4 regions of the Ensifer soli genome follow, and region 3 is predicted to be linked to each of the others. Evidence: predicted binding sites of a transcription regulator. Region 3 holds the regulator's gene; each other region holds the start of a gene.

Region 1 (7,936 bases), on a different contig from region 3:
TGCAGTCTCGTCCTCGATCGAACCGCTGACGAGCGCGCTTGCGGTTCGTTCGTCGGTGACCAGCCCCTTCAGCAGGCCGCTGCACAGCACGGCATGGATCGCCGGCGCCTTGCGCCGGCCGCCGGCGACCGCGACCACGCGCCTCCCGGCGAGCGCGTCGCGCGTCAGCGTGAAGGTGAGACCCGAGAGCGGCGTCTCCAGCAGCGCGCCGTCGCGCGTGAAGAAATGGCCGAGCAGTTCTCCGACACCGCCGAGCGCGCGCACCGCCTCGATCTCGTCGGTGCCGATCATGCCGGTCGCGACCAGCGATGCCTCCGGCCCGGTCGTGCCGATGCCGACGACGAAGAGATCAGCGGTGGCGGCCAGGTCCATGATCTCGCGCACGCCGCGCTGGCTGAACAGCACCGCGCGGTCGGAGAGCGTGTTGGCGAAGAAGGGGACCGGAATGACATAGGCATCCGCGCCGGTCCGGTCGGCCAGCCGGTGGATCACGTCGTGCGGATTGGCGGAAAATTTCCGCGTCAGCCCGCCGAGCAGCGAGACGAAGCGCACATGCGCGCTCTGCATGCGCGGCAGCTGGTTGGCGAGCGCCGCCAGCGTGCGCCCATGGCCCATGCCGATCAGCGGCGCGCCCTCCCGTTCGATCTCGCGCTTGAGGAACTGCGCCCCGGCAATGCCGAGCGCCTTCAGCGGCAGGTCGTCGGAGTCGAAATCGGGGACGACCTCGCAATAATCGAGGCCGTACCGGTCGATCAGGCGCTGCTCCAGCGCGACGCAATCCGAGACCTCGCCGTCGATGAAGACCTTGACGAGGCCTTCCTGGTTGGCCCTCGTGATCAGCCGGTGTGCCTTGAGCGAGGTGATGCCGAGGCGCTTGGCGACGTCGGTCTGAGTCAGGCCGCCGGCATAGTGCAGCCAGGCCGCTCGCGTCGCCAGACTGGCCTCCTCCTCGCGAAGCGTGGAGCCGCCGCCGGTCGCCATTCCTCCTCCCCTTTGATATTTTTATCCTCTTATGAAAAGATTTTCATGATTTGCCCGTCCTGTCAAGAATTCCGGCACCGGGACGGACAACGTCCGTTCTGGTTGCGGCTGCGACACATCTCGCCGGGGCTATCGGCGGATCTCAGAAAAGGAAATCCTCGCGGTAGAGAGCGACCTCGGTATTGATGAGGATGACGATATCCGCCTTTCCGTCTCCGTCGACGTCGCCCTGCAACAGGGTTTTTCCTCCGTCGTGCTCAAACCGGAGTTCGCCCGCATGCCTGGTGAATTCCCGGGTCCTGATCCAGTCGAAGACCTGATTGCCGGAGACCTTCGTGTTCGCGTCGATGGCGGCCAAATCGATGAGGTCACCGGGCAGGAGATCGCCCTTTCCGGCATCCCATGTCGTGATCTGGTCGGGTGCCGTTGCCGTGCTGTCCAGGACCGACTTGAAGAGGAACGTGTCGGCGCCCTTGCCGCCCGAGAGAATGTCCCGCCCCGTCGATCCGTAGAGGACATCGTCGCCACGATCGCCGTAGAGGAAATCGTTTCCGGCGCCGCCCATGAGCTTGTCCATGCCGCCGTCACCTTTCAGCGTGTCGGCCCCTGCTGTCCCCCTGATCACCGTCAAGGTGTCGATCACGGAAAAATCGACCTCTGCCGACACCTGAAAGGCGCCGGGTTCGCTGCTGGCGAGGAAGCTCATGGTGTAATAAAAAAAGTGATAGCCAAAATAACCGTAGTCTATCTTATCATTGGTGAGGATTTTGTTGCCTTCTATTCGAAAGAAATCCGTCGACGCCTCGCCGCCGCTTCCATCGTCGCGGTCGACGATGCTTTGACTGAGTATGCTGTACGACCATGTTTCTGGGGCTGCTCCGGAGACATATATCTCCCCGAGGAGGGTTCCGATCGGCGCATCCTCCGGCACAGGCTCCATGAGTTTCACCACCGAGATTGTTTCGCCGGACATGGGTCTCTCTCCGTGACTGGTTGTCTTCTCCCGGCAATCATGGGCGCGTTGACGGGAACCCGCAATCCCGCCTGTCGGAATGTCCTCTGTGCCTGTGCCGGGTGTCTTTCAGGCTTCTGATCCGAGACGGCAACGGAACGCTTGCGAAGGCGACGCCAGGCGATTGTGGATCCCGCCGTGACCGCCCCATCGGCGGCGAAAGCCGACCTGCGGCAAGGAGCCGCTGACTGCCGTCGGCACCCGGTCGGCCGATCCCGCGCCGGTGGCGGCCGGTTCAGCCGGTTTGCTCGGCCCGAAGTCCGCGATGCACGCTCGCCACCCGCGCGAGATCGTCGGCAAAGCGCCGGCGCTCGTCGGCTTCGCGGTGCGCATCGGGCAGCCGCAGCAGGTAGGACGGATGGATGGTGGCGATCAGAACGCGGCCGCCGGTCATCGGAAGAACCTGCCCGCGGCGCGCGCCGACGGGCCCGGTCTCACCGGTGAGGGCGAAGAACGCGGTCGCGCCGAGCGCGACGACGATCCGCGGGCCGACCAGCGCGATCTCGCGGTCGAGCCACCAGCGGCAGGCGGTCACCTCGCCGCGATCCGGGCGGCGGTGCAGCCGCCGCTTGCCGCGCGGCTCGTATTTGAAATGCTTGACCGCATTGGTGACATAGGCGTCGCGCCGGTCGATGCCGGCCTCCTCCAGCATCCGGTCGAGCAGCCGGCCGGCCGGGCCGACGAAGGGGCGCCCCGCGAGGTCCTCCTGGTCGCCCGGCTGCTCGCCGACGAACAGGATGTCTGCTCCCGCCCTGCCCTCGCCGAACACGGTTCCGGTGGCCATGCGGTGCAGGCCGCAGCCGGTGCAGCCCCGCGCAGCGTCGCGAAGCCCGTCAAGCGTCTCCGCTTCCGGCGCTGGTGGCGACGGCATATCCGCGGCGCGGGCCTGCAGCCTATGGTGAAAGAGCGGCGGCTCCGTCGCCGGGCGCGCTGCCATCGACCGCACCACCTCGGGCGCGCCGGCGATCAGGCCGGGGATGAGGGCCGCCTCCGGCAGGTTCTTCCAGTATTTCTTCGGCATTTCCGCCTGCATCGCCCTGGTCTTCAGTCGGGCGGGATTGAAGATATGCGCGTAATAGGTCTTCCACAGCACGTCGGCCTGATCCTCCGCCTCCGGCCGGGGCGCCGGTGCGTCGGAGATGCTGAGCGCCGTCCCGTCCCAGGCGCTCGCCCCCTTCGGCGTGGCGATCAGCCAGTCCATGTCCGCGAAGCGGCGCCGGAAAAAGCCGGCGGTGCGCCTGACGATGTAATGGTCGGGTTCGAACCAGGCGGCGAAGCGCCGGCGGGCTGTGTCACCGGCCTCGACCTCGCGGAACCGGACGAAGGCGGTCATCTTGTGGCAGTCGCGCCGGACGGAGCGTTCGAGGCGCGTCGCCCGGGCGATGTCGGGGTCGGCGGCGTTGTCGAGCAGCCGCGGCTCCGTCTTCAGCCGCCACAGCAATCTGTAAAGGAGCGCAAAGCGCGCCGGATCGCTGTGGCACAACGCCGCCTCGGCGAGGGCGACGAAGCGCGCGGGCACCGTCATCCGTGCAGCATCCGGGCGGGCGTCCGGCAGGCGATCGCCGGCGCCGAACAGGTCCCCCTCCCCTGCGCTCGACCAGGAGACCTCCTCCGGGGCGATCGCGGCGGAGACGAGCGCGCGGGCGGCGCTGCGCCACTCCTCGCCGTCGCCCCGTCCTTGAAGCCGGACACGGATCATTCGAAGAGCGAAAGCTGCCGCGGCTCGGGGCGAAAGCGCGCGGAAAGATCGGCCCTGTCGATCAGTCGCACCGGCGTCCAGCCTTCGGTGACGACGAAGGGCCGGATCTTCTTCAGCGAGACGCCGAGCCGGGCGAGATGATCGAGCGACAGCGACGCGTGGCGCCTCGAGGCCAGGATGGCCTTCACCGCCTTGACGCCGAGGCCCGGCACCCGCAGCAGCATCTCGCGCGGCGCCCTGTTGACGTCGACGGGAAACTGTTCGCGATGCGAAAGCGCCCAGGCGAGCTTCGGATCGAGGTCGAGGTCGAGCATGCCGTCGGCCCGGCCCGCCGTCACCTCGTCGATGGCGAAACCGTAAAAGCGGTAGAGCCAGTCGGCCTGATAGAGCCGGTGCTCGCGCATCAGCGGCGGCCGGACCAGAGGCAGGGCCTTCGATGCGTCGGGGATCGGGCTGAAGGCGGAATAATAGACGCGTTTCAGGCCGTAGCTGCCATAGAGCCGGGCGCTCGCGTCGAGGATCGTCCGGTCGTCGGCGGCATCCGCGCCGACGATCATCTGCGTGCTCTGCCCGGCCGGCACGAAACGCTTGCGCCTGCCGCTTTGCGTCGGCTCGCCCGCCGCCTCGATCTTCAGCCTGAGATCGGCCATCGACCTGCGGATCGTCTCGGGTCGCTTTTCGGGCGCGTAGCGACGGATGCCGGCATCGGTCGGCAGTTCGATGTTCATCGACAGGCGATCGACATAAAGGCCGGCCTCCTCGATCAGCGCCGGCGACGCCTCCGGGATCGCTTTCAGATGGATGTAGCCGCGAAACTGGTGGTCGCGGCGCAGGCTGCGCGCCACGCGCAGCATCTCCTCCATCGTGTGGTCCGACGAGCGGATGATGCCGGAGGAGAGGAACAGTCCCTCGATGTAGTTGCGCCGGTAGAATTCGAGCGTCAGCCACACGACGTCCTCGACGCTGAAGCGGGCGCGCTCGACATTGCTGGAAGAGCGGTTGACGCAATAGGCGCAGTCATAGATGCAGAAATTCGTCAGCAGGATCTTGAGCAGCGAGATGCAGCGGCCGTCCGGCGCGTAGGAATGGCAGATGCCGGAGCCCTCGGTCGAGCCGAGGCCGCCCGTGCCGGCGGAGTGGCGACGGACCGTGCCGCTCGAGGCGCAGGACGCATCATATTTCGCGGCATCGGCGAGGATGGCCAGCCGTTCTTTCAGGGATCGCTGCATATGTTCATGATATGTTCTTTCTCCGTTGCCTGTCAATCGTCAAAATCGGGTCGGTCGGGAACGAAGCCGGTGGCAAGTCGTTGATGGGGCGAGCCCGTCTGCGCCGAACCCTACCGACACCAGAAGGCAGCCCGATCGCGGGTTGCCGCTCACGACGAAGGAGACGGGCCATGCCCCGAATCGACCAAGCGAAAATCCTCATCCTCGCGACCGACGGCTACGAGCGCTCGGAACTGCGCGTTCCCCTGGATGAACTCAAGGCAAAAGGTGCCGAGGTCAGGATCGCCTCGCTCAAAACCGGGCCAATTCGCAGCTGGGACGAAAAGAACTGGGGCGACAGCGTCGAGGCGGACCTCGCCGCCGAGGCCGTCGACGTGGAGGCCTTCGATGCGCTGGTCCTGCCCGGCGGCCAGATCAATCCCGACACGCTGCGGAATGAAAGGGACGCGATGCGCGTCGTCAGCGACTTCGTCCGGTCCGGCAAGACGGTGGCGGCGATCTGCCACGCCCCCTGGCTGCTGATCGAGGCGGACGCGCTGCGCGGCCGCAAGGCGACGTCCTATCCGTCGATCCGCACCGACATGGTCAATGCCGGGGCGATCTGGCGGGACGAGCCCGTGGTCACCGACAAGGGGATCGTCACCTCGCGCAAGCCGGACGATCTCGCCGCCTTCGTCGCGAAGATCGTCGAGGAGGTCGAGGAAGGCCGCCACGACCGTCGCAGCGCCGCCTGAGTTGCCGGAAGCCGAGAGGAGAACACCATGGCAGATCTTGAGAAAACCCGCCTCGACCCGCTGCAGCAGCTCTGGGACGAAATCGGCGACATCCATGCCGGCATGCTCGGCGTCGAGGAGTCCGGCCAGCACATGCAGCCTATGGCGCCCTTCGTCGAGAAGGAAACCAATTCGATCTGGTTCTTCACCAAGACGTCGACGGACCTGATCGCCGCCGTGCGAGCGGGAAGCCGGGCCCATTTCTGCGTCGTCGGCAAGGACCACGACTACCATGCCTGCCTTGCCGGGACGATCAGCGAACGCCTGTCGCGCGAGCATGTCGACAGGTTCTGGTCGGCCGCCGTTTCCGCCTGGTACGAGGGGGGAAAAGACGATCCCGAGCTCACCCTGCTGCAGCTGAAGCTCGACGACGTCTCGATCTGGGCGTCGCCGAAGAGCGCGCTGCGCTTCGGCTGGGAGGTGGCGAAGGCCAATCTGACCGGACGCGAGCCGGACCTCGGCGTCCACACCCATCTGTCGCTGCCGCATTGAACGACGACACCCGCGGCCTTCCGGCCGCGGGTGTCTTACCGGACCTCGTGGCGGAGCGCCTCTTCAGCCCTGGAACTGGTCGACGGCGGCGATGACGCCGCGCAGTTCCGCAAGGCCCTTCAGCCGCCCGATGCAGGAATAGCCCGGATTGACCGTCTTCTTGATGTCGTCGATCAGGAGATGACCGTGGTCCGGACGCATCGGGATGACGCTGTCCGCCCTCCCCTCCGCTTCCCGGCGCCGCTCCTCGGCGCGCAGGACCGCGATCAGCGACACCATGTTGACATCGCCGGAAAGATGCTCGGATTCGATGAACGACCGGTCCGACTCCTTCGTCACGTTGCGCAGATGGGTGAAGTGGATGCGGTCAGCGAAACGCTCTGCCATCGCCACGACATCGTTGCCATGGCGCGAACCGTAGGAACCGGCGCAGAGCGTGATGCCGTTTTCCGGGACATCGACCGCGCCGAGGACGGTCGCGATGTCCTCGGCCGTCGAGACGACGCGCGGCAGGCCGAAAAGGGAGAAGGGCGGATCGTCCGGATGGATCGCCAGCCGCACGCCGGTCTCGGCCGCGACGGGCACGACCTCCTTCAGGAACGCCACGAGATTGGCGCGCATGTCGTCGGGGGACAGGTCGTCATAGGCGGCGATGCGGGTGCGGATCGTTTCGCGCGTGTGCGTGTCCTCGCCGCCCGGAAGGCCGGCGATGATGTTGGTCTCGAGCCTCAGGATCTCGTCCTCGCCCATCCGGTCGAGACGCGCGCGGGCAGCGCTGACCACCTCGACGTCATAGCTCTCCTCGGCATTGCGCCGTTTCAGCACGAAGACGTCGTAGGCGACGAAATCGATCATGTCGAAGCGCAGGGCGAAGCCGCCGGCCTCCGTCGGATAGAGCAGGTTGGTGCGCGTCCAGTCGACGACGGGCATGAAATTGTAGCAGACGACCGGCACCCCGCCGCGGCCGAGATTGGCGAGGCTCGTCTTCCACGCATCGAGCGTCTGCCGCCACTTGCCGTCGCGCAGCTTCAGGGAGGACGCGACAGGGATAGACTCGCAGACGGCCCAGACCATGCCTGCCTTTTCCACCAGCGCCTTGCGCTCCGCCACGTCCTCCGGCGTCCAGGCGCGCCCGTCATAGATATGGTGCAGCGCCGTGACCACGCCGTGGGCGCCCGCCTGTCGCGCGTCGGCGAGCGTCACCGGGTCCTCGGGACCGAACCAGCGCCAGCTTTCGAGCATGATGTTTCCTCCGTTTTTCGCATCCGTCGCGCGCACTTAATCCGCGGCTCGCCGCTTTTGCAAGCCGGCCGCACGCTGTTGCCGCGGCGCCGATTCCCGCTTCCCAAGCGGCGCCCGGCTGCGTTAACACTACCGCCGGCAGAAAAGCCCGGCGCCTGGAGCGCCGGAGGAGACGGGAGGATCACTGTGGGAGAATTTTCCGGCAAGGTGGCGGTCGTCACCGGCACGACCGGCATCGGGCGCGCGGTCGCGCTCCGACTGGCGCAGGCGGGGGCGAAGGTCGCGGCGCTCGGCATCGACGACGACGCCAATCGCGAACTCGAAGGCATCGCCACGGTCAAGGGGTTCGACCTCGTTTCGATCCGCACCGACATTTCCGTTCCCGCCGATGTCGCGGCCGCGATGGGCGAGGCGGTCGGCACCTTCGGCGGTCTCGACATTATCGTCAACGCCGCCGCCGTCCACCCCTATGGCGATGCAACGACGACGCCCTTCGACGTGTTCATGC
Region 2 (7,936 bases), on a different contig from region 3:
CAAGAAGTCCTGATCCGGCGGCCCATCGCATGACGGCATCGTCCGCCGCCTTCGTGCGGCATCACGCGCCGGCGAAGGTCAATCTCGCCCTGCACGTCGTCGGCCAGCGGGCCGACGGCCACCACCTGCTCGAAAGCATCGTCGCCTTCGCCGATATCGGCGACACGATTGATGTCGCCCCGGCGCCGCAGGACGGGTTTTCCGTCGACGGTCCCTTCGCGGCGGGCCTGCCGCTGACGGCCGATGCCCCCGGCGGCAATCTCGTGCTGCGGGCGCGCGACCTTCTGCGCGGCGCCTTCGAGCGCCGGGGGTGGCCGGCGCCGCCGGTGGCGATTAGCCTGCACAAGGCGCTTCCGGTCGCCTCGGGCATCGGCGGCGGCTCGGCCGATGCGGCTGCGACGCTGCGCGCCCTGACGGCGCTCTGGGGCGGCATGCCCGATGTCGCGAGCCTCGACGCGATCGCCCTGTCGCTCGGCGCGGATGTGCCGATGTGCCTGCAAGGCAGGCCGCTCCTCGCCCGTGGCATTGGCGAGCGGATCGAGCTGCTCGATGCGTTCCCGACTTTGCCGCTCGTCCTCGTCAATCCGCTCGTCGGCGTCGCGACGCCCGCCGTCTTCCGGGCGCTGCGGCGCAAGGAGAACCCGCCGCTCCCGTTGAGCCCGGCGGACGGAACGGCGATTGCCTGGCGAAGCGCGCTCGGGCCGCTGCGCAACGACCTGCAACCGCCCGCGATCGACACCGAGCCCCGGATCGGCGCCGTGCTTGCGGCGCTCGATGCGACGGGAGCGGAGATCGTGCGCATGTCGGGTTCCGGCGCCACCTGCTTCGGCCTCTATGCCGATGAAACGGCGGCGGCGCGGGCGGCCGACAGCTTGTCGCAGCGCCATCCCGGCTGGTATGTGCGGGCCTGCCGCACGCTGGCCACGGCGGCGGGCGGCGACACTCCGGCGTCGCCCGATGTCGGGCAGGCGCTGGCCGTCTGACGCAGCGTCAGGACGCGACGGCAGCGGACCGGCGCACGGTCCGGATCAGTGTGGAAGCGCCGGACGGGCGCGAAGGGAGCGGGCGGAGATGGCCGGACAGGACGACACACGCAGTTTCATGGCGCTCGGCATCGCGGTGCTGACGGTCTCCGATACCCGCACGCCGTCCGACGACCGTTCCGGCGATACGCTGGTCGAGCGGATTGCCGCGGCCGGCCATCGGCTGGCGGACCGGGCCATCGTGCCGGACGAGCGCGGGGCGATCGCCGGGCGCGTCCGTGCCTGGGCCGACGATCCCGCGGTCGATGTCGTCATCACCACCGGCGGCACCGGCTTCACCGGCCGTGACGTCACGCCTGAGGCGATCGAGCCGCTGTTCGACAAGCGGATGGACGGATTTTCGATCGTCTTTCATCGCCTGTCCTACGACAAGATCGGCACGTCGACGATCCAGTCGCGCGCGACCGCCGGCCTTGTCGGCACGACCTTCGTCTTCGTCCTGCCGGGCTCGCCCGGGGCCTGCCGCGACGCCTGGGACGGAATTCTCGCGCAGCAACTCGACTACCGCCATCGCCCCTGCAATTTCGTCGAGATCCTGCCGCGGCTCGACGAGCATCTGCGGCGCGGCGCGGCGCCTTCGAGCACAATCCGGCCGGAGTGACACGAGGCTCGGCCGCACGATTCTCCAGGACGAAGTGTTTGGAGCGCCGTTCTGATACGATCCGATGGAACCGCGCTGCAAGCGACGTCAGCGGGCGCCGATCGAACGTGTCGTCACCCAGGCGGGCACGAGCTCGGTGGAAAGCCGGGCGGTCCTGACGCTTGCCGCCATGTCCTTCAGCGACAGGCCGCTCCGCGCGATCGTCAGCGCCTGGCGCTTCGAGATCAGGCAGCCCTGCTCCAGCGCATCCACGCGCCGCGCCATCCGCTCGAAGAACGGGCGGCGATGCTGACGGGACGGGGAGAACCGGGCCGGCGAGGCCCCGGTGATGACGAATTCGGCGATCTCGCCGATCCAGCCCGCGCCGGGACGGGCGCCGGGCTCCAGAAGCAGGAGCCAGTCGCCCCGCGCCGAGCGCACCACGTCGCGCATGTCCCAGTGGGTGAGAAAACGGCAGCCGGCAGCATCGGCGACCCGGGCCGAACCGTCGCGGGATCCGTGATCAAGAATGATCACGTCGCAGATCAGTCCTTCGATCGCGCCCGCCACGAGAACGGACAGCGTCTGCGCCATTTCGCCTTCGCTATCGCGGGTTTCTAGGATCACCGTCAGCATGCCGTCGTGAATATCGCATCGGAGCGGGAATTGCCACATGCAGGGACGATTCCCGTCGATGATCGAGCATGATCCGGCGGCCATCGGCGGGAGGCCAGCATATGGGATTTTGTTCTTGCAATGTTCTTGTTTCTCGGTTAGGAATTTAGTCATCACATCAGATAAGCCGTGTCGCGCGGTTCCGGAGAATCAGGATGACCGATCTGTCGCAGATGGGGCAGGGCGCCTTTGCGCCCGCCAACACGGCCGATGTCGCCGAGGCGCTGGTCGCCGGTTCAGGCATGCGGATGGACACCCAGCGCCGCCGGGGGCGGGGGGCCGCGTTGAACATGAGCGGCCGTTTCGAGCCCGTGAGCCGCGAGGGTTTCGACGACGGCTGGGCGCTTGACGAGGAACTGCCGCCCCTGCGCACCGAGGTGCAGGTCGAGAAGCCGCGCAGCATCATCAGCCGCAACGATTCCCCCGACCTTCCGTTCGACCGCTCGGTCAATCCCTATCGCGGCTGCGAGCATGGCTGCGTCTATTGCTTCGCCCGGCCGACCCACGCCTTCATGGGACTGTCTCCGGGGCTCGACTTCGAAAGCAAGCTTTTCGCCAAGCCGGACGCGCCGCGGCTGCTCGAGCGCGAACTGTCGCGGCCGGGCTACGTTCCCCGCCCGATCGCCATCGGCACCAACACCGATCCCTACCAGCCGATCGAGAAGGAGTGGCGGCTGATGCGCCAGATCCTCGAAGTGCTGAAGGCGGCGGACCATCCGGTGATGATCGTCACCAAGTCGGCGATGGTCACCCGCGATCTCGACCTTCTTGCGCCGATGGCGGAGAAGGGGCTGGCCCGCGTCGGCCTCTCCGTCACCACGCTCGACCGCAAGCTCGCCCGGGCGATGGAGCCGCGGGCCTCGACGCCGGCGCGGCGGCTGGAGGCGATCCGCGCCCTGGCGGATGCCGGCATTCCCGCCGCCGTTCTGGTCTCCCCGGTCATTCCGGCGCTCAACGACCATGAGATCGAGCGCATTCTTGATTCGGCGCGGGCCGCCGGAGCCGGCGAGGCAAGCTATGTCCTTCTCCGGCTGCCGCTCGAGATCAGCCCGCTGTTTCGCGACTGGCTGCTGCGCCATTATCCGCATCGCTATCGTCACGTGATGGAACTGCTGCGCTCCATGCGCGGCGGCAAGGATTACGACGCCGAATTCGGCAAACGGATGAAAGGGAGCGGTCCCTATGCCTGGCAGATCGGCCGCCGGTTCCAGATGGCTGCTCGGCGGCTCGGCTTCAATGCGGAGCGCACGTCCCTGCGCACCGATCTCTTCGTGCCGCCCGGCGGCTTCGGTGTCCAGCTCTCGCTGCTTTAAAGCGTGCCTCGCAAGGGCGTGTAACGGTTTTGCGAAAAGACACGCGTAAAAACACAGACCTAAGCGTATGAGCGAATCTGAAAGATCGTGACACGCTTTAGGAAGGGTTCGAGCCGGGTTCACGGTGGCGGCGGGCGTCCATCCCGGCCGACCGGTTCTGTTTCGCCTGCCGATTGTCGGTCTTGCGTCGGCGGCGGGCGTCGCCGGAAGCGTCGTTCCGGGAGGATGTCCAGCCGAAGGCGTCCGGTCCGGTCCCGGGCGATGCGGCGGAGTGAAAAAGGAGAGTTGGTAAAGGGTGCATGTCCGGTCGTCCCCCGGCATCTGGCATCCGGCGGCCGCAACCGATGCGCAGTGCGAAATGACGATATCCCGGATCGCTCCTGCCCCTGGGGCGGTCCGGGCGGGTCCTCCGGTCGCCGCCCCTGCCGGAGGGTCTTGCAGGGAATCGGACAGGTATGCGACGTTCGCCGCATGTCCCGTCGTGTCCGGTCCGATTCCCCCCGTTTCTGTGATGGCGCGCCCGCGACGCCGCCGCGCAGCGGCCCGGATTTCTCGATCGAGGCGATGGCGATCGCGGCCGGTGCCATGCGCGTCGCCGGCACGGACGAAGCCGGTCGCGGACCGCTTGCCGGGCCTGTCGTGGCGGCCGCCGTCGTGCTGACGCCGGAGCGCATTCCCGCCGGCCTCGACGACAGCAAGCTGCTGACGGCTTCGCGGCGGGAGCAGCTCTTCGCCGAGATCCTCGCCGTCGCCGACGTCTCGGTCGCCAGTTCCCCTGCGGCGCTGATCGACCGGATCGACATTCGCAAGGCGAGCCTCGACGCGATGCGCCGCGCGGTTCTCGGACTGTTCGGGCCGGCCCCGGATCTGGTGCTCGTCGACGGACGTGACGTCCCGGAAGGGTTGCCGTGTCCCGGCGAGGCGCTGGTTAAGGGCGACAGCCGCTCCGTATCAGTCGCCGCCGCCTCGATCGTCGCCAAGGTCCTGCGCGACCGGATGATGGCCCGCGCCGACAGGGATTTCCCCGAATACGGTTTCGCCCGTCATGCGGGTTACGGAACGGTTGAACACCGGTCGGCGATCGCGCGGTTCGGTCCCTGCGCGCTCCACCGGATGAGTTTCAGGCCGTTGCGCACCGCCGAGCAGAAGGGAGCAGCGCCGCTGGGAAGCGCGGAACCGCGATCTGCACGCGGGACGGACGAGGACCGGTGACCGAGCCGTGCCGGTAGGGAGGGCAAGCAATGTCCGGCCTCTCGCGGGATGGCAATGGCAGGTCATCGGAAAGAGCGATGGCGATAGGAGACGCGGGCATGACCGGCGCGCCGGTCCGGCGCCTGATCGTCGAAGGTGCCTGATACGTGGACAGGCATCCGGCTGACACGGCGCGTTTTCGGTCCGATCATGGCGGATCTCTGTGCCTTGGCGACGCCGGCCAGGCACTCGGTGCATCGGATGCAAGCGGGTATCTCCAACGCCGGGCGGGAACAAGGGCGCCTGACAAACCCTCGCAGGCTCGACCGTCCGATGCTGTTCGCCGCCGACGTCGTTGCCAGTCCTCGTCGATGCTTTTCAGCATCCGCTGCGGTTGGCGCCTTCGAGTTAACAAAACCCTCCGGCCACCCTCAGCCCGGAGGTCGTGTCAGGCGCGCCAGGGCGTCGTCGCGCGATACAGGGGGTGAGACCGCGCCTGTCGATGGCACGAGTGTGAAGGCCGGCCGCAGCCGCAAGAGAGGATGGCTTGCGTCCGCCAGCAAATCCCGCCATTGAACCGGAAAGGAATGGACGCGACGCCATCCGCGTCCGCCGGCCCCGGAGGCCGCGAAACGAGGATTGCCCGTGGAAGAACTCATTCGCACCAATGATGTCGTGCTGCTCTCCTTCGCCCAGAGCCTCTTGAAGGATTCGGGGATCGTGCCGATCGTTGCCGATGAGGGGATGAGCGTGCTCGAGGGATCGCTCGGCCTTCTGCCGCGCCGCCTCCTCGTCACGACCGGCGATGCGGAGGAGGCGCGCGCCCTGCTCGCCGCCGCCGGTCTCGGCGGCGAATTGCGGGAATGACGCCGGTGGAGCCGGGCGAGACGGTCGATGCCTTCCATCGCGGCCGCTTCCATGTGCTGCAGCCGAAGGGGGGCGGCCATCGCTCCGGCATGGATGCGATGCTGCTTGCCGCTCTCGTCTCGTCCGACCGGCCCTGCCGCGTCGCCGATCTGGGCGCGGGCGCGGGTGCCGCCGGCATGGCCGTCGCCGCGCGCCTGGCGGATGCCGAGGTGCTGCTCGTCGAGCGTTCCGCGGCCATGGCCGGGTTCGCCCGCCGCAGTCTGGCTTTGCCCGAGAATGCCCCCTTCTCCGGCCGCGTCGGCGTGCTTGAGGCGGACGTGACCCTTGCCGGCCGCGCCCGCGTCGCCGCCGGCCTTGCCGACGACCGTTTCGACCATGTGATCATGAATCCGCCCTTCAACGAAGGCGTCGACCAGCGCACGCCCGACACGCTGAAGGCGGAAGCCCATGCCATGTCGGACGGCCTGCTTTCCGTCTGGATCCGCACGGCGGGCGCGATCCTGAAGCCGAAGGGACAGGTCTCGCTCATCGCGCGGCCCCATTCCCTGGGCGAGATCCTCAATGCCTGCGGCAGCCGCTTCGGCGGCATCGAGGTGACGCCGGTGCATCCGCGCGCCGGCGAGGATGCCGTGCGCATCCTCGTCACCGCGATCAAGCAGAGCCGGGCACGGCTCGTTCTGCGCGCGGGCCTCGTCCTGCATCATGGTCCCGGTCATGCGATCGCGCCGATGGTCGATGATTTCAACAATGGCCGCGCCGCCTATCGCCGGCAGGGAAAACCGCGTTCCCCCATTGCGTTTCGGCACGAAGACCATACATGCGGTGCGAGACATGAGGATCAGGTAACGGAGAGATCATGACGGGCTGGGTGAAGCGGCTGCTGCCGAAGCGATTTCGCAAGGATGGCGTGACGATCCCCGTCGTGCGCATGAACGGCACGATCATGTCCGGCGGCAGCGCCTTCCGGCCGATGCTGAACCTCGCCTCGGTCGCCGCCGCGCTCGACAAGGCCTTCGCCGTCAAGACCGCGCCGGCGGTCGCGATCTCGATCAATTCGCCGGGCGGCTCCCCGGTGCAGTCGCGGCTGATCTACCGGCGCATCCGCGATCTCGCGGCGGAGAAGAACAAGCGGGTGCTGGTCTTCGTCGAGGACGTCGCCGCGTCCGGCGGCTATATGATCGCGCTTGCCGGCGACGAGATCATCGCTGATCCGACCTCGATCGTCGGCTCGATCGGCGTGGTCTCGGGCGGCTTCGGCTTTCCGGAACTGCTGAAGAAGATCGGGGTCGAGCGCCGCGTCTATACCGCCGGCGAGAACAAGGTGATCCTCGATCCGTTCCAGCCGGAAAAGGAGCGCGACGTCGAATTCCTCAAAGGATTGCAGCTCGACATTCACGACGTGTTCATCGCCATGGTGAAGGAGCGCCGCGGGCCTCGGCTGGCGCAGGATGCGGACCTCTTCTCCGGTATGTTCTGGACCGGCCGGCGCGGGCTCGACCTCGGCCTCGTCGACGGCCTCGGCGACATGCGCGGCGAATTGCGCAGGCGCTATGGCGACGCGGTCAGGCTGGAACTCGTCTCGCCGCCGCGCGGCTTTCTCGGCCGCCGCCAGCCGGGGGCGGGCCTGATGGCCGGCGCCATGCCCGCGGCGATCTCGGCCCTTGCCGAAGCGGCCGAGGAACGGGCATTGTGGAGCCGTTACGGTCTATGACGGGATGCCGCGCGCGTCGGCAGGGGAGACGACCATGCCGCAGTTGATTGCGCTTCTTCTGTTCCTGGCGATCGCCTGGATCGGCTATCGCAAGTTCATCGCCGATGCCGAGCGGCTGCGGCGCCATCATGACGAACTGCGCCGGCGCGAGGCGAACAACACCCAAGGGACGCTGGTGCAGGACCCCGAGACCGGGGAATACCGGCTGAAGCAGGACTGAGGCCGTCCAGGGCCGCGCGGCGATCGAGCGGCCGGACGCCCCTTGACCGGACAAGCGCCTTCATGGCAGGTCGGGCGCAGTTTTCGACTGCGGCGCGAGACCTGCGATGACCGAGACCCTGCCTGACCACATGAACCCGAAGCGCTCCTTCCAGGCGCTGATCCTGACGCTTCATGCCTATTGGGCCGACAAGGGCTGCGCCGTGCTGCAGCCTTACGACATGGAGGTCGGCGCCGGCACGTTCCATCCGGCGACGACGCTCCGCGCGCTCGGGCCGAAACCGTGGCGGGCGGCCTATGTGCAGCCGTCGCGCCGCCCCTCCGACGGGCGCTATGG
Region 3 (7,936 bases):
ACGATCCCGGCGGGCGGCCCAGCCGGGATCTCTTGCCGTCAGCCTCAGGAGGCGTTCTGGATCTGCGCCACGGCGTCGCCGAGCAACTCCACCATCTTCAGCCGGATCTGGTCCTCGCTGATCGACACGCCGGCCGCATCGAAATCGGCCTTGACCTTGCGCACCACGTCCTCATGGCCGACCTCCTCGAAATCGGCGGCGACCACCTCGCGCGCATAGGCGTCGGCATCGGCCTTGCCGAGCAGGCCGGCGGCCCAGAGCCCGAGCAGCTTGTTGCGCCGGGCCTCCGCCTTGAACCTCAGTTCCTCGTCCAGCGCGAACTTAGACTCGAAGGCCTTCTCGCGATCGCTCATGTTCGTCATGTGATGTCTCCTCGTCCTGCCCGAACCCTGCTGGGCACGTGAAAGCAGCCCCATAAACCAAAAGCCGGCGGCAAGCGCAATGCATCCCCGCGCAGGCCCGCCATTTCGCCGCAATGCGGATGCAGGGTCGCGCCTGCGCGGGCGCGTCCCGTATTTCCGGGGACGGGTCCGTCAGGCCGATTGTGAATTCCTTTCATTTCGGATATGGACCCGGTTGGACAAACCATCAGGCGTTGCCCAAGAACGCCTGCAACAAAGAGACACAACAGATGAACCGTCGCCGCCGTATCTATGAGGGCAAGGCAAAGATCCTTTACGAGGGTCCTGAACCGGGAACTCTGATCCAGTTCTTCAAGGACGACGCCACGGCCTTCAATGCGAAGAAGCACGAGGTCATCGACGGCAAGGGCGTTCTCAACAACCGCATCTCCGAATATATCTTCACCCATCTGAACAAGATCGGCATTCCGACGCATTTCATCCGCCGGCTCAACATGCGCGAGCAGCTGATCAAGGAAGTGGAGATCATTCCGCTCGAGATCGTGGTGCGCAACGTCGCCGCCGGCTCCCTGGCCAAGCGCCTCGGCATCGAGGAAGGCATGGTGCTGCCGCGCTCGATTATCGAATTCTACTACAAGGCCGACCAGCTCGACGATCCGATGGTCTCCGAGGAACACATCACCGCCTTCGGCTGGGCGAGCCCGCAGGAACTCGACGACATCATGGCGCTCGCCATCCGGATCAACGATTTCCTCTCCGGCCTCTTCCTCGGCGTCGGCATCCAGCTCGTCGACTTCAAGATCGAATGCGGACGCCTTTTCGAGGGCGACATGATGCGCATCATCCTCGCCGACGAGATCTCGCCGGACAGCTGCCGGCTCTGGGATGTCGAGACGAAGGAAAAGATGGACAAGGACCGGTTCCGCCGGGACCTCGGCGGCCTCGTCGAGGCCTACCAGGAAGTCGCGCGCCGGCTCGGCATCATGAACGAAAACGAACCGCCCCGTGGCTCCGGCCCGGTGCTGGTCAAGTAGCAGATCGGAGACGGCAAGCGTGATCAAGGCGCGTGTAACGGTGACGCTGAAGAACGGCGTGCTCGACCCGCAGGGCAAGGCGATCGAGGGCGCGCTCGGCGCGCTCGGCTTCGGCGGTATCGGCCAGGTCCGCCAGGGCAAGGTTTTCGATCTGGAGATCGATTCCGCCGACCGGGCGGCCGCGGAAGCGAACATCAAGACGATGTGCGAAAAACTTCTCGCCAACACGGTGATCGAGAACTACAGCATCTCGCTCGCCTGACGGCGACATCGCAGTCAGGTCGCAAGGACGCCGCTGCCGCAAGGTTTCAACCGTGGCCGCGATGCAAACCGCCCCATGGCAGATCGACTGCGCGGGGCCACTCTTGAAGGTCGAGCCTCCGCCATGAAATCAGCCGTCGTCCAGCTTCCCGGATTGAACCGCGATCGCGACATGATCGCGGCCCTGACGAAAATCTCGGGGAAAGCGCCGGTGACGATCTGGCAAACCGAAACAGAGATCCCGGACGTCGACCTGATCGTCATACCAGGCGGCTTTTCCTACGGCGACTACCTTCGCTGCGGGGCGATCGCCGCGCGGATGCCGGTCATGCACGCGATCCGCGCCAGGGCCGAGAAGGGCGTCCGGGTGCTCGGCGTCTGCAACGGCTTCCAGATCCTGCTCGAGGCCGGCCTCCTGCCTGGCGCCCTGATGCGCAACGCCTCGCTGAAATTCGTCTGCCGCGAGGTCCGCCTTGAAGTCGCCAATGCGGCGACTGCTTTCACACGCGGCTATGCGAACGGTCAGGTCATCCGCTGCCCCGTCGCCCATCACGACGGCAACTACTTCGCCGACGACGCGACGCTCCGGGCGATCGAGGACAGGGGGCAGGTCGTGTTCCGCTACGCCGAAGGCACCAATCCGAACGGCTCGATCAACGACATCGCCGGCGTGATCAACGCGGCCGGCAATGTGCTGGGCATGATGCCCCATCCGGAGAACCTGATCGAGGCGGCCCATGGCGGCGCGGACGGGCGCGCCCTGTTCGAATCCGCGGTGGGTTTGGTCGCTGCCTGACGACACCGGGAGCCTGCCCATGCCAGCCCTGACCGCCATGCCTGCGCTTCGCCGGCGTGTCTTTATCCGCCTCGCCGCGATCGTCACCCTCGCGGCAGGCCTTGCCGGCTGCCAGTCTTCCTCCGCGCCGCCTGCGCCGACGCATGACACGGGCGCGCTGACGACGATGGAGCGCATCGCCCTCGGTGCCAACCGGTGCTGGTTCAAGTCCAGGGACCCGGCCTTCGCCGCCTATCGGCTGGCACCGGAACTGAACTCCTTTTCGGGCCGGCCGCGCATCCTGATCGTGCCGCGCAACACGCCGGAATCGCGCCCGCTCGCCGTGGTTCAGGCGGAGGGACAGCCGGCGCGGCTGCAGGCTTTCGGCCCCCTCTTCACCGAAAGCCAGGGCGCGCGCATGAGCGCGGACATCCGCCGCTGGGCCGGCGGATCATCATCCTGTGGATGAACGGTAAACCTTTAGAAATCGAACGGCTTGCATGCCGTCCCGTCTTGAAACAGGTTTGCAATCGGGCAAATCTGCGCGCACGTTCGACGGGGGAACGGCCATGGCAGTGACGATATATTATGATGCGCGATCGGCGACCTGCCGCAAGGTGCTGAAGCTGATCCGGGAGACCGGGGTCGATCCGACGGTGATCGAATACGAGAAGACCCCGCCCGGCCGGGAAGAACTCGTCGCCCTCATTCTTGCGCTCGATGCCCTGCCACGTACGCTTCTGCGCAAGAAGGAAAAGCTCTATCACGATCTCGGGCTCGACGACGAAAGCCTCAGCGACCGGGAACTGATCGATGCGATGCTCGAAAACCCCTCCCTGATCGAGCGACCGATCGTCATCGGCCCAAAGGGCATTCGCCTCTGTCGCCCGCGCGAACGGGTCTTTGAGATCCTGTAACGCCAGCTTGCTGCCCGTCGTCGCGGCGATGGCACGGCGTCCCAATCCGCAGCCGGTCAGTTGTAGCGGCGTATGAGACCGACGAGTTTGCCCTGGATCTTGACCCGGTCGGGACCGAAAATCCGGGTTTCGTAAGCGGGATTTGCGGCCTCCAGCGCGATGGAGGCCCCTTTGCGCCTGAACCGTTTCAGCGTCGCTTCCTCATCATCGACAAGAGCGACGACGATCTCCCCCGGATTGGCGGAAGAGGCGTTGCGGATGATCACCGTATCCCCGTCGAGAATGCCGGCCTCGATCATGGAATCACCGCGCACTTCCAGCGCGTAATGATCGCCGGTGCCAATCATCTCGACGGGCACGGAAATGTCGTGAGTGTTGTTCTGTATTGCCGAGATCGGCACTCCTGCCGCAATGCGTCCCATGACGGGTACGGATACGGTATCGCGCACGGGTGCTTTCACAGTGGCCGTGGCCGATGCCGCCGGCTTGCCGAGGCTGCCCTCGATCACGCTCGGCGAGAAGCCGCGCCGCTGGGCGAGGCTCGGTGTGTATGCCTCCGGCAGCTTGATGACCTCCAGCGCCCGCGCCCTGTTCGGCAACCGCCTGATAAAGCCTCTCTCCTCAAGTGCTGTGATGAGACGATGAATTCCGGATTTCGACGCGAGATCGAGAGCGTTTTTCATCTCGTCGAAAGAGGGCGGCACGCCCGATTCCTTCATCCGCTCATGGATGAAAAGCAACAGTTCCTGTTGTTTGCGTGTCAGCACGGTATCACCCAGAATCTCGAAACAAACCCAGAACGGACCGTATCTGTTCGCACTGTGTTCCACAAGCCTTGGGTGTAAATTATTTTTTGGAAGTGGCGGCTGGAGGCGCGGAAGATAATCCGGAATGGAATTCAGAGATAAATGGGAACGAAATCGGCTTCGCTTCGTGGATTTTTCAGTGTTTTTTGGCTGAAAACAGGAGTTACCAATGCGCCAATTGGTAAGGCTATTCTTGTCCATTCCAGCGTAAATATTATCCTACTGAAAACATTCAGGTAATTGAGGACCATCGATCACATGAAGCCTGCTATTTGAGAGGATGGGGGACCTTATTGGGGACCTTCGCCTCTTCTAAATCTCCTCATCTGCCTCTCTAACATTTCGGGCACCGTTGGATGACGAGAGGTTGAAATTTTTCCATCAGATATCATATATTCATTGTAATTCTCATTGATTCTCTTTACCAAATTAGCTGCGGCAAGCTGTTTTTTATTGTGAAATTCCATATCTTCTGGAAAGCCACTATCGGGTCTATAATCTGTATTGATTAATTAGCCCCCCCCAATGATGACCAAAGACTATCCCAAAGCGGCCAATACTTTAGATCAAAATTACCTTCCATGATGTACTGATTATCTATGCCCAATAACTCTAGTATTTTTACATATACGTCTGTCGGAATTCTATTTGAGCCCGATAGGTAATTTTGAAGCGATCGGTACGGAAGGCCGATGTCCGCACTGAGAGATTTCATAGATCGCTTTCTCTCCTTCATCATTCTTTTGATACCGGCGACAATGCGGTCGTTGTAGTCGTCCATTCACTGTGCACCCATTTAGGTGCATTTTGACTAAATCATATCACCTGATTTGGCGCAAAATGCACGAGATCCGTTACTCAATTACGTTTGCGATTGTCGGCTCCTCCGAACTCTACCTCGCTGTTCGAGCAGGCTTCGTCAATCAGGGCACCTCGTTGAACAAGTGGTGTATCGCAAATGGTGTAACCCGGCAAACAGCCGAGAAAGCCCTGCGGAGGGAGCGACGCGGCTCCGCATCTGTTCGACTTTCAGGTGAACTTATTGCGGCAGCGGGGATTCGTTCTGCACCGGATGCAATACTTAAATGAGCGTTTGGATCACTTCCGTAGAATTTGGCGAAACTTGCGGTATTCATCGACGCGTAGCCAATCGTATCTGCAAGCAATTTTATGAGGGTAGAAAGTCGACTTGGCGTCATTGTGCACTTGAAGTCCAGATATGCCATGGTCGCGGCGGCCGCTCCGGCATCCAGGACCAGGTCAAGGTTTCCAGCCTTCCACCGCACCTCCAAGACCGTTTAAAGACCCTTCAAACTGCCGACGAGGCCTCCTTGAACCTTCGCCTCGGCGACGAGGCGGCGCGACTGGAACGCGGCTGGAAATACGAAATCATCAAAGGCGCCGTTGCGCACCCCAAGGTCATCGCCGAGCGTAAAGCCGAGATCGACAAGCTTCATGGCGAACAGAAATACGACTGGACAGGCCATATGCGCCGGCTCACCAGAACCACGCTTTATAGCTGGATCGATATTTGCGAGAACGAAGGCATTCACGGCCTCGCCCAGAAGGTGCGGGGCGACAAGGGCGAAAAGAGAGCCCTGATCAATCGGACATGGATGCAGACGGTTCCCTTTGACGAGATCGCCAAGGAAACCATTGCCGAGGACATCGTCCAGTTCATTCGCGGGCTGATCGTCAAGGGGACGACGCGCAAGCTGATCCGGTTCCTTGCCGCCGATGAGCTGCGCCGCATCACGGCCGCCTACGGCTATGTCGTGACCGACGAGGCGGTCGCCGCCAGGCTCTTCAACATTCCGGACGCGCTCGTCTCGGCGGAGGCGCGTTTCAAGGCGGTCTCCCGGCACAATTTCGACCGCAAGGCCAGCGAGGACGACAAGCCCCGCATCCGCCGCACGATCGCCGGCCTTCAGCCGATGGAGATCGTCGTCATGGACGTGCACCATATCAATGTGATGGTGCGCCGGGACAACGGCACGGCCGCCAGCCCGAAATTCGTCGGCTTCCATGATGTCGCGACGAACCGCGTCTTCGGCGGGCTCGTTTTCATGGACGAGCGCGGTGGCGTCCGAAACGTCGACGTGATCGAAGAATTCAAGCGCATGTGCCAGGATCCGGCCTACGGCATGCCTCAGAAGCTCTATTGCGACAACGGATCGGAATACGGCTTCGCCGACCATCTGGAAGACGCCCTGAAGCTGAACTGCCGCGTCACACCGTTTACGCAGGAAGAGCGCGCCCGCGTCATCCGCGCCAAGCCCTACAACGCATCGGCCAAGGTGATCAAAGGTTTCTTCCGGCAGATGAACCAGCAGTACTTCCGGCACATTCCCGGCTGGATCGATGACAATCGCATGAACCCGAAGCGGCGGGAGCTCGGCAAGCCGATGCCGCCCTTCGAAGGCGGGTTCGACGCATTCAGCAAGATGGTGTTCCAGCTTCTCCAGACCTACGAGCAACTGCCCCAGACGGGCGCGTTGGCCGGCAAGTCACCGGCGCAAGTGTTCGACAGCCATGTGAAGGCTGGATGGGCGGCGACCCTGATCGAAGACAGCCAGTTCTATATGGCCTTCGCCAAGCCGGAGCGCCGCAAGCTGACCAAGCATGCCTTCAGCCTCGGCGGTCGGCTCTGGACCGGCCCGGAACTCGACCGATGCTTTGAGCCGACCGTGATCGTCCATGTACCTGCCTATCATGGCTTCAACGAATTGCTCGTGGAGACTGTCCAGGGCGAACGAATCGGGTGGGCCACCGGATCGCGCGTTCATCTATGACGATCCGCGTGGCGCGCAGACAAGCGCCTCGCGTGACAAGGAGCGCAAGCGGGCTTTGCGCGAGATGCAGCGTTCCGTGCCGGACATCGACGTTCTGGGCAAGCTGATCGAGATTGGCGAGAGCGCAGCAACCGTCGTTCCGAACGCGCCTGCCGCGCTGATCTCGGTGGATGTCGACGGTGGCAGCGGCCGTGCCATCGTACCTACGCGGTCGGCAAAAACAACCCGTCAACAGTGGGAAAAGAGCAGCGCCGGATTGATGAGGACCGCTCTCGGTTTGTCAACTCTATTCATGGAGGTGGCATATGACCACGCTCGTCAGAACGACCATTCCGACGAAAGAGCACTTTGCCGAGATCGGCTCGGTAAAACGAATTCGCGACGGTATCACCTATACCTTGAAGCTCGGGTGGCCGACCCGCGTCATCGCGTCGGCGGGATACGGCAAGACGACGGCGCTTTTCTATCTCGCCGAGGAATTCGAGGGTGTCTACTGCAACGTCGGCCATGCGCACAAGCAGGTCGCCGATATGTACCGCATGCCGATCAGGGCGAGCGGCCATGCGCCCCAGGCTGCATATGGCCGGGACCTGTTTGACGAAGTCATATGGTGACTGCGGCCGCGCGATCACTTCTCCTTTGACGAGAAAAAGCGCCGACTCGTCATCGTGGACGAGGCGCAGACGTTGGAAGCGACCGCGCTCCGGGAACTCCTGAACATTCAGGAGACCTGCGAATTTGCGTTGATTATCAGCGGCAACGGCGAGCGCATCGCCAAGACCAAGTTCGACAAGGGCGCCTGGGAGCAGATCGACACGCGTGTCGGGATGGATATCACCCTGCCCGGCCTGAACCGCGAAGACTGCCAGATGATCGGCGCGACCTATGGCGTCGAGGGAATGGATGCTTACAACACCATATCCAACTTCGGCACACGCACCAGCGTGAGATTGCTCGCTCGCCTGCTCGACAACGCCAGGTCGCTCACC
Region 4 (7,936 bases), on a different contig from region 3:
CCCGGGGCAGGTCCGATCAGGGAAATGATCTCTCTAGGTGTTCTGACAACCACTGAAAGCATATAGGATAGGTCGCTCTTGTACACAGAAAGAGCAGACATGATCACATCTCTCGAAAATCGTTGCTGTAAGGTGTCTGCAAACAACGCCTTCTCGATATATGTTAGATCTTGACGCTCATTGTTTTCTTGACCTTGGGCCACAACAAGTTGCTCATCTGTTAGTTCGCGAACAACAGCCTTGACAGGACGCGAAAGCAATTGCGCGGCTCTAAGCCTTCGGTGCCCAAATGCCACTTGATAGCGCCCTTGGCTATCTGGGTGCGGTCGAACCAAAATCGGAACTTGCTGTCCACTTTCCCTTATCGACGTCACCAACCCATCAATATCACCAGGCATGCGATCTTGGGCAAACGAGGGGTCGATCGCGTCAGTATCAATTTCTACCACCACCTGCCCTTCGGCGAGCCGGCGTTCGATTTCGTCTGCACGAGCTTGGCGTGCCTTCTCCTCACGGATCGTCGAACCGACTTGTTTCAAGAGCTTATTATCAGCCGGACTTTCTTCAGCTTGGGCTTTTGGAGAAAGCAAAGGGCGGCTTTGTGCTTTCGTCGGGCGCGCAGCTTCACCGGACACAAGGTTAAGAAGATTCTTTCGGCTCATGCGCCTCGCCCCCAAGATTTCTTCATTAGTGTTTCGATTTCCTCGTTGACATTATTCATCGCCTCAAGTGCACGATCATAGGTACTACGCGTGAATTGCCCTTTTTCAACTTCATACAACGTTTGATTAGTCAGACCTGCATCCGAAACTGCAGTTGTTTTCAACATAGGAAAATTCAGAACATGTGAACCGAAAATTGATCTCAAATATCCTACCATCTGGTTTTGCGGTCCGTCCGCAGGTTCAAACCGAGTAATTAGGTAACGCATCCAAGTGAAATCGACATTGCCGCCCGCAGATGCAACTTCACGCAGCAGCCCTGCTACCATCGAAAGAAATTGGTTCATCAACATAACGTCGAGCATTTGAGGATGTACGGTTACGATCATTGAAGTTGCTGCAGTAAGCGCAGACAGCGTTAGATAACCGAGCTGCGGAGGGCAATCAATGATAACAACGTCATAGTTACTCTCGACCTCATCCAGCACTTCTCGAACACGATCGAAGAACATTACGTCACCAGTTTGCCGCTTCATCAGCGCCCTCGGTGTATCATGCTCAAATTCCATGAGTTCTAGATTTCCGGGAATTAGATGCAGATCTGGTATGTATGTCGAACGGATAATCTCCTGCACGGGCCGACGCTCGTTGTCGTACCGAATGGCACCGTACACTGTTTCATTGGCCCCGACGTCCAACTCAGGTTGATTCCCAAAGAGGGCTGAAAGGCTGGCTTGCGGATCTAGATCGAGAGCAAGGACCCTATAGCCACGCAAAGCAAGGAACTGCGCCAAATGGGCGGCAGTAGTCGTTTTTCCCGAACCGCCCTTGAAATTCATGACTGAGACGACTTGTAGAGCCTCTCCGTCCCGCCTGTGAGGCAAATACCGTCGATCTGCACGGCCTACCCGGTCAAGGTGTCGTCGAATCTTATCAATATCGCCTATAGAGTACGACCGGCGTCCGCCAGAAGTTGTACTGACTTCAAGGCCGCTTATGTCATTCGCTACCTGACGCAGGTAGACTTCTTTCACTCCAACCAGCTTTGCAGCCTCCGATGGTTGGAAATGCCTAATTCCCTTTTCGGCAACGGGAGGGAATGTGCTTACATGGTGGGCTTGGAGTTGGGTCGCGAGAGCCGACGAATGTCGCTCAATCAGGTCAACCAACGTCTCCTGTGCCTCAATTTCCTTACTCGCGATCTGTTTCATTTTCCGCCCGAAATTTCATAACAGCGCTTTGTTGCGCCCAAAACGTGTTGGGACCGCTGTTGCATTTAGACGCGATTTTCTCTTCGCGACAAGCCCTTTATAGTTAACGAATGATTAATCACCGATCTGGGTCGTAGTTATAACTAATTGTATTTATTTACATAATTCGAGATCTTGCAATTGTGGAGGCGTCTTGTGGACGTTCCAAAAAGCGCTCCGAACGCCGCCCGAACGACGCATTTCATCTTTTCTAACGTCGAAACCGCGAATCGCGTCGAGGGCCAGGGACGATGCAGGGTATGCCGCCGTTACCGACGGATTGTCCGCCGACGTCTAATACAGAAATAGGGCGTCCTGCTTTAGACATTTAATAGGGGAGAACTGTGCCGGTGAATCTGCGAGCTCAATCTATAACCTTGACTCGTAGCTCTCACAGGAACAAAAAGGGAACATACATCATTCCCTGCGACATGAGGTCGTCTGCAACGTGAACCGTGGAAAGGGTCTGCGTATGAACCCGCGTGCCCAAAATCTGGTTGTTCGGGATCTTCGACAGCGCATCGCCCATCTGGAACGCGGTAGCCGGCGTGCATCGGTGGTGCTGCCGTTCGGCGTGCCGGCGATGGACGAACGCCTGCCCGGCGGCGGGTTGGCCTTTGGCGCTCTGCATGAGATCGCCGGCGGCGGTGGCGGCACGGTCGATGGTGCAGCAGCCGTGCTTTTCGTCGCCGGCATTGCCGCACGCTCATCCGGCAAGGTGTTGTGGTGCCTGACCTGGCCTGACCTGTTCTTCCCCGCGATTGCCCAGGCCGGCCTGCATCCCGACCGCGTCATCTTCTGCGAAGGCGACAGGGAGGAGGACGTGCTCGCCTCGATGGAGGAGGGGTTGTCCTTCGGTGGCCTGGCTGCCGTCGTCGGCGAGCTGGTGCGCCTGCCGGTGACCGCATCGCGCCGGCTGCAGCTTGCCGCGGAGAAGACCGCGACCATGGCGCTGGTCGTGCGCCGCTGGCGACGGCAGACGGAAGCGAACGACTATGGCCAGCCGACGGCATCGACAACACGCTGGCGCATCAGCGTGCTGCCGTCTGCCCCCCTGCCGGTGGCCGGTGTCGGCCGCGCGCGGTGGCTGGCAGAGCTGATGCGGGTCAAGGCCGGCGAATGTGCGGAATTCGAATTGGGAGCCTGTGATGCCACGGGTCGTGTCGCTCTTCTTCCCTCATCTCGCGACCGACCGGATCAGGCGACATGGCGAGGGAGCCGGAGCCGTGCCGGCTGACCAGCCGCTGGTGGCCATCTCCAGAAAGGGCTCGAAGCGCTGGATCTCGGCTGCCGATACGACCGCACGCAAACTCGGCTTGCGCATCGGCATGCCTGCCAGCAAGGCGCAGGCGATGATTGCCGGTCTCGTCATGGTCGAGGCCGCGCCGGCAGAGGATGCCGCAGCGCTCGAGCGGCTGGCTCTGTATGTGCTCAGGCAATACAGCCCGGTGGTCGCCATCGATGGCGCCGATGGCATCGTCATGGACACGGAGGGCGCCGATCACCTGCATGGTGGTGAGGCGATGATGATCTCCGGTCTGGTCAATCGATTGCGGGGCAGGGGGCTGACCTCGCGTGCGGCGATCGCCGATAGCTGGGGTGCCGCCCATGCGCTGGCACGCATCCTGACCGCCGAGACGACCATCGTTCCCATCGGTGGCATTGCCAGCGTCGTCATGCCCCTGCCGATCCACTGTCTTCGTCTTGCGGCCGAGACGGTGCAGGGATTGCGGGTGATGGGCATCGACACCGTCGGCCAGCTCTCCGCCATGCCTCGGGCGCCGCTGACCCTGCGCTTCGGTCCCGAGCCTGCCCGCCGGCTCGATCAGCTGTTCGGCCATATTGCCGAGCCCATCGATCCGATCCGCACGCCAGAGCTCGTCGAGGTCTGCCGTGCGTTTCCCGAACCGATCGGCGCGGCGGAAACCATCGCAAAGTACATTCGCCGCCTTGTCGGTCGTTTGACGGCAAAGCTCGAGACACGGGGTCTTGGCGTGCGCCGCTGCGATCTCGTCATCGACCGCGTCGACAACACCAGGCAGTGTCTGCGGGCAGGGCTGGCCAAGCCGGTGCGCGATCCCGCCCGCCTGTCAAAACTGCTCTGCGATCGCATCGAGCAGATCGACCCCGGCTTCGGCATCGAAAGGATGACGCTGGTCGCCATCATGGCCGAGCCGCTCGAGGAGAAGCAGGTCGCCTCATCTCTGGCCGAGGAGGAGGTTGTCGATGTGGCACCGCTCGTCGATATCCTCGGCAATCGTGGCCAGCGTCTCTATCGGGTGACGCCGGTGGCATCGGATGTTCCGGAACGTGCCGTGATGCGGATCGGTCCGACGGCGGCGGAGACCGGGGCAAGCTGGGTGGCAAAATGGCCGCGACCGTCCCGGCTGCTCGCCAAGCCCGAGCGCATCGACGTCATCGCCGTCCTGCCCGACCAGCCGCCGGTCGTCTTCACATGGCGCGGCAAGCGGCGGCGGGTAAAGCGCGCCGACGGGCCGGAGCGCATCTTCGGCGAATGGTGGCTGCGGCCGCGCGAGATGCAGGCAGTCAGGGACTATTTTGTCGTTGAGGACGAGCAGGGCGAGCGCTACTGGGTGTATCGTGCCGGCGATGGCATCGATCCGGAAACCGGTTCGCATCTCTGGTTCCTGCATGGTGTGTTCGGCTGATGGGCTATGCCGAACTTCAGGTCTCGACGCATTTCTCCTTCCTGCGCGGGGCGAGTTCGGCCGACGATCTGTTTGCAGTCGCCGCAGCACTTGGCATCGATGCGCTCGGTGTCACTGACCGCAATACGCTCGCCGGGATTGTCCGGGCATGGGAGGCGGCAAAGGCCACGGGCGTGCGTCTCGTCGCCGGATGTCGTCTCGATCTCTCCGACGGACTGTCGATCCTCGTCTATCCCACCGACCGGGCCGCCTGGTCGCGGCTGACGCGGTTGCTGTCTCTTGGCAAGAGCCGTGGCGGCAAGGGCCGGTGCATCCTCGATCTCTCCGATGTCGCCGCCTATGGTGACGGACTGCTGGCAATCCTCGTTCCCGACGAGGCTGACATCGAGGATGCAGAGGTGACCGCCAGCCAGCTTCGGCGCGTTGCCGAGGTGTTTGGCGATCGCGCCTATGTCAGCCTGTGCCTCCGCCGCCGGCCGAACGACAGGCTGCGGCTACACATGCTGTCAGCGATGGCGCGGCGGTACAGGGTCAAGACGGTCGTCACCAACGATGTGCTGTTCCATGAGCCGGGTCGTCGGCAGCTGCAGGATATCGTCACCTGCATTCGCCTGCGCACCACCATCGACGATGTCGGCTTCGACCGCGAGCGCCATGCCGACCGCTTCCTCAAAAGCCCCGCCGAGATGCAGCGCCTGTTTCCGGACGATCCGGAAGCGCTGGCCCGCACCCGCGAGATCGTCGAGCGCTGCCGCTTCGATCTCGGCGAGCTGCAATATCAATATCCCGAGGAAGCCCTCATTCCCGGTCTCGATGCGCAGCAGTCGTTGACGCGGCTGGCCTGGGAAGGGGCAAGGGATCGCTATCCCGAGGGTGTTCCGCAGGTGGTCAGGAAGGCCATCCGCCATGAGCTCGATCTGATCCGCCGGATGAGCTATGCGCCGTACTTCCTCACCGTGTTCTCCATCGTTCGCTATGCGCGCTCGCAAGGCATTCTCTGCCAGGGGCGGGGGTCTGCGGCCAACTCCGCTGTCTGCTATTGCCTCGGCATCACCTCGATCGATCCGGAGAATGGCAACCTGCTGTTCGAGCGTTTCGTCTCGATGGAGCGCGACGAGCCGCCGGATATCGATGTCGACTTCGAGCATGCCCGGCGCGAGGAGGTGATCCAATGGATCTACCGGACCTACGGTCGTTCGCACGCGGCCCTCTGCTCCACCGTCACCCGCTACCGCGCCAAGGGTGCTCTGCGCGATGTCGGCAAGGCGCTGGGTCTGCCGGACGACCTGATCCGGCAATTGTCCGCCGGCGTCTGGGGCTGGTCGAAGGACGGGGTCGGCGAGAAGCAGCTGAAGGAGAACAATCTCAACGACGGTGATTATCGGCTGCGGCTGGCGCTCGATCTCGCCCGACAGCTGATGGGAGCGCCACGCCATCTCGGCCAGCATCCGGGCGGTTTCGTGCTGACGCAGGATCGTCTCGACGATCTCGTGCCGATCGAGCCGGCGGCGATGGACGATCGCCAGGTGGTCGAATGGGACAAGGACGACATCGAGGCGCTCAAGTTCATGAAGGTCGATGTGCTGGGGCTTGGCATGCTGACCTGCATGGCCAAAGCCTTCGATCTGCTTGGCGAACACAAGGGCATTCCCCTTGGTCTGGCCGAGATCGAGCAGGAGGATGCGGCGACCTATGCGATGATCCGCAGGGCTGATACGCTCGGCACATTCCAGATCGAAAGCCGCGCGCAGATGGCGATGCTGCCGCGATTGAAGCCGCGCACCTTCTACGATCTCGTCATCCAGGTCGCCATCGTCCGCCCCGGTCCGATCCAGGGCGACATGGTGCATCCCTATCTCCGGCGGCGCGAGGGCAGGGAGAAGGTCGAGTATCCGACACCGGAACTCGAGGCCGTGCTTGGCAAGACGCTCGGCGTGCCGCTGTTCCAGGAGAGCGCAATGAAGGTGGCGATGACCTGCGCGGGATTTAGCGCCGGCGAGGCCGATGAGCTGCGCCGCGCCATGGCGACCTTCAAGTTCACCGGCGGCGTGTCGAAATTCCGCGACAAGCTGGTCGCCGGCATGGTCACGAATGGATACACGGCCGAGTTCGCCGAAAAGACCTTTACCCAGCTCGAGGGGTTTGGCTCCTATGGTTTCCCGGAAAGCCATGCGGCGAGCTTTGCCCTGATCGCCTATGCCTCGTCCTGGATGAAGTGCCATCATCCGGATGTCTTCTGCGCGGCATTGCTGAACAGTCAACCGGTGGGCTTCTATGCCCCGGCACAGATCGTCACCGATGCCCGCCAGCATGGCGTCGAGATCCGGCCGGTCTGCGTCAACCGGTCCCGCTGGGACTGCACGCTGGAGCGCATCGATGGCACCGATCGCTTTGCCGTTCGTCTCGGCATGCGGCTGGTCAAGGGCTTGTCGGCCGGTGATGCCGCACGGATCGTGTTGTCGCGCGGCAGCGAGCCCTTTGCCTCGGCCGATGACGTGTGGCGACGGTCCGGCGTACCGACAGCGTCATTGGTGAAGCTGGCCGAGGCAGATGCCTTCCTGCCATCCTTGCATCTCGAGCGGCGACAGGCACTCTGGGACATCAAGGCGCTGCGCGGCGAACCGCTGGCACTCTGGGCAGCAGTGGCAGAGCGCGAGGCACAGTCGATCGCCGAGATCAAGGAGCCGGAGGTGACGCTCACCGCGATGACGGAGGGCAGGGAGGTGGTGGAGGACTATGGCCATACCGGCCTGACGCTGCGTCAGCATCCGGTGTCGTTCCTGCGGCGAGATCTTACCCGGCGCAACATCGTCACCTGCGCGCACGCGATGAACCAGCGTGACGGCCGCTGGCTGATGACGGCGGGTCTGGTCCTCGTCCGGCAGAAGCCCGGCAGCGCCAAGGGGGTGATGTTCATGACGATCGAGGACGAGACCGGCATCGTCAATGCCGTCGTCTGGCCGTCGCTGTTCGAGAAGCAGCGGCGTCTTGTGCTGTCCGCCTCGATGCTGGCGATCAACGGCCGCATCCAGCGCGAGGGCGAGGTTGTGCATCTGGTGGCGCAGCGGCTGTTCGATCTCTCCGAAGACTTGCAAAGCCTTGGGCAACGTGACAGCGCCTTTCCGCTGCCGCATGGTCGCGGTGACGAGTTCGCCCACGGGGGAGGGGGACCGGACGCAAGGGACAAGGGCCGCAATGCACCCGACACAGCTATGCCTCAGGCGCGCGAGATCTACATTCCTGACCTGCATATCGATACGCTGAAGGTCAAAAGCCGGAATTTCCAGTGAGGAGGACGAGGCGTGTGCAACTTGTACAATCTGACGACCAATCAGCAGGCGATCCGCGACGTCGT

Evidence for each region. The regulator LexA, encoded in region 3, represses DNA repair genes until DNA is damaged. The targets are predictions, from matches to a motif close to TGTTCNNNNTGTGTTCNG.
Region 1: the regulator LexA is predicted to act here: its motif matches at 4,923-4,940, upstream of ACEVQ6_RS12715 (putative DNA modification/repair radical SAM protein).
Region 2: the regulator LexA is predicted to act here: its motif matches at 2,370-2,387, upstream of ACEVQ6_RS00285 (PA0069 family radical SAM protein).
Region 4: the regulator LexA is predicted to act here: its motif matches at 2,308-2,325, upstream of ACEVQ6_RS20705 (ImuA family protein).

The regions. Positions count from the first base shown of each region.
Region 1 is NZ_JBHFEI010000007.1:170,321-178,256, reverse strand. It holds gene ACEVQ6_RS12730 (sugar-binding transcriptional regulator) at 1-981, opposite strand, end outside; gene ACEVQ6_RS12725 (calcium-binding protein) at 1,124-1,954, opposite strand; gene ACEVQ6_RS12720 (UdgX family uracil-DNA binding protein) at 2,229-3,692, opposite strand; gene ACEVQ6_RS12715 (putative DNA modification/repair radical SAM protein) at 3,689-4,921, opposite strand; gene ACEVQ6_RS12710 (type 1 glutamine amidotransferase domain-containing protein) at 5,092-5,655, shown strand; gene ACEVQ6_RS12705 (pyridoxamine 5'-phosphate oxidase family protein) at 5,683-6,186, shown strand; gene uxuA (mannonate dehydratase) at 6,250-7,428, opposite strand; gene ACEVQ6_RS12695 (SDR family NAD(P)-dependent oxidoreductase) at 7,615-7,936, shown strand, end outside.
Region 2 is NZ_JBHFEI010000001.1:71,959-79,894, reverse strand. It holds gene ACEVQ6_RS00305 (tetratricopeptide repeat protein) at 1-13, shown strand, start outside; gene ACEVQ6_RS00300 (4-(cytidine 5'-diphospho)-2-C-methyl-D-erythritol kinase) at 30-983, shown strand; gene moaB (molybdenum cofactor biosynthesis protein B) at 1,072-1,644, shown strand; gene ACEVQ6_RS00290 (glycosyltransferase family protein) at 1,732-2,259, opposite strand; gene ACEVQ6_RS00285 (PA0069 family radical SAM protein) at 2,454-3,611, shown strand; gene ACEVQ6_RS00280 (ribonuclease HII) at 4,083-4,823, shown strand; gene ACEVQ6_RS00275 (putative signal transducing protein) at 5,448-5,669, shown strand; partial or broken gene ACEVQ6_RS00270 (tRNA1(Val) (adenine(37)-N6)-methyltransferase) at 5,666-6,442, shown strand; gene ACEVQ6_RS00265 (S49 family peptidase) at 6,526-7,380, shown strand; gene ACEVQ6_RS00260 (hypothetical protein) at 7,415-7,600, shown strand; gene ACEVQ6_RS00255 (glycine--tRNA ligase subunit alpha) at 7,707-7,936, shown strand, end outside.
Region 3 is NZ_JBHFEI010000015.1:1,293-9,228, reverse strand. It holds gene ACEVQ6_RS19220 (DUF1476 domain-containing protein) at 45-362, opposite strand; gene purC (phosphoribosylaminoimidazolesuccinocarboxamide synthase) at 632-1,396, shown strand; gene purS (phosphoribosylformylglycinamidine synthase subunit PurS) at 1,416-1,658, shown strand; gene purQ (phosphoribosylformylglycinamidine synthase subunit PurQ) at 1,782-2,453, shown strand; gene ACEVQ6_RS19200 (hypothetical protein) at 2,491-2,901, shown strand; gene arsC (arsenate reductase (glutaredoxin)) at 3,002-3,349, shown strand; gene lexA (transcriptional repressor LexA) at 3,406-4,116, opposite strand; gene ACEVQ6_RS19185 (helix-turn-helix domain-containing protein) at 4,664-4,891, opposite strand; gene ACEVQ6_RS19180 (hypothetical protein) at 5,487-6,947, shown strand; gene ACEVQ6_RS19175 (hypothetical protein) at 7,253-7,561, shown strand; gene ACEVQ6_RS19170 (hypothetical protein) at 7,616-7,936, shown strand, end outside.
Region 4 is NZ_JBHFEI010000018.1:58,284-66,219, reverse strand. It holds gene repB (plasmid partitioning protein RepB) at 1-662, opposite strand, end outside; gene repA (plasmid partitioning protein RepA) at 659-1,873, opposite strand; gene ACEVQ6_RS20705 (ImuA family protein) at 2,385-3,149, shown strand; gene ACEVQ6_RS20700 (Y-family DNA polymerase) at 3,061-4,581, shown strand; gene ACEVQ6_RS20695 (error-prone DNA polymerase) at 4,581-7,871, shown strand; gene ACEVQ6_RS20690 (SOS response-associated peptidase) at 7,884-7,936, shown strand, end outside.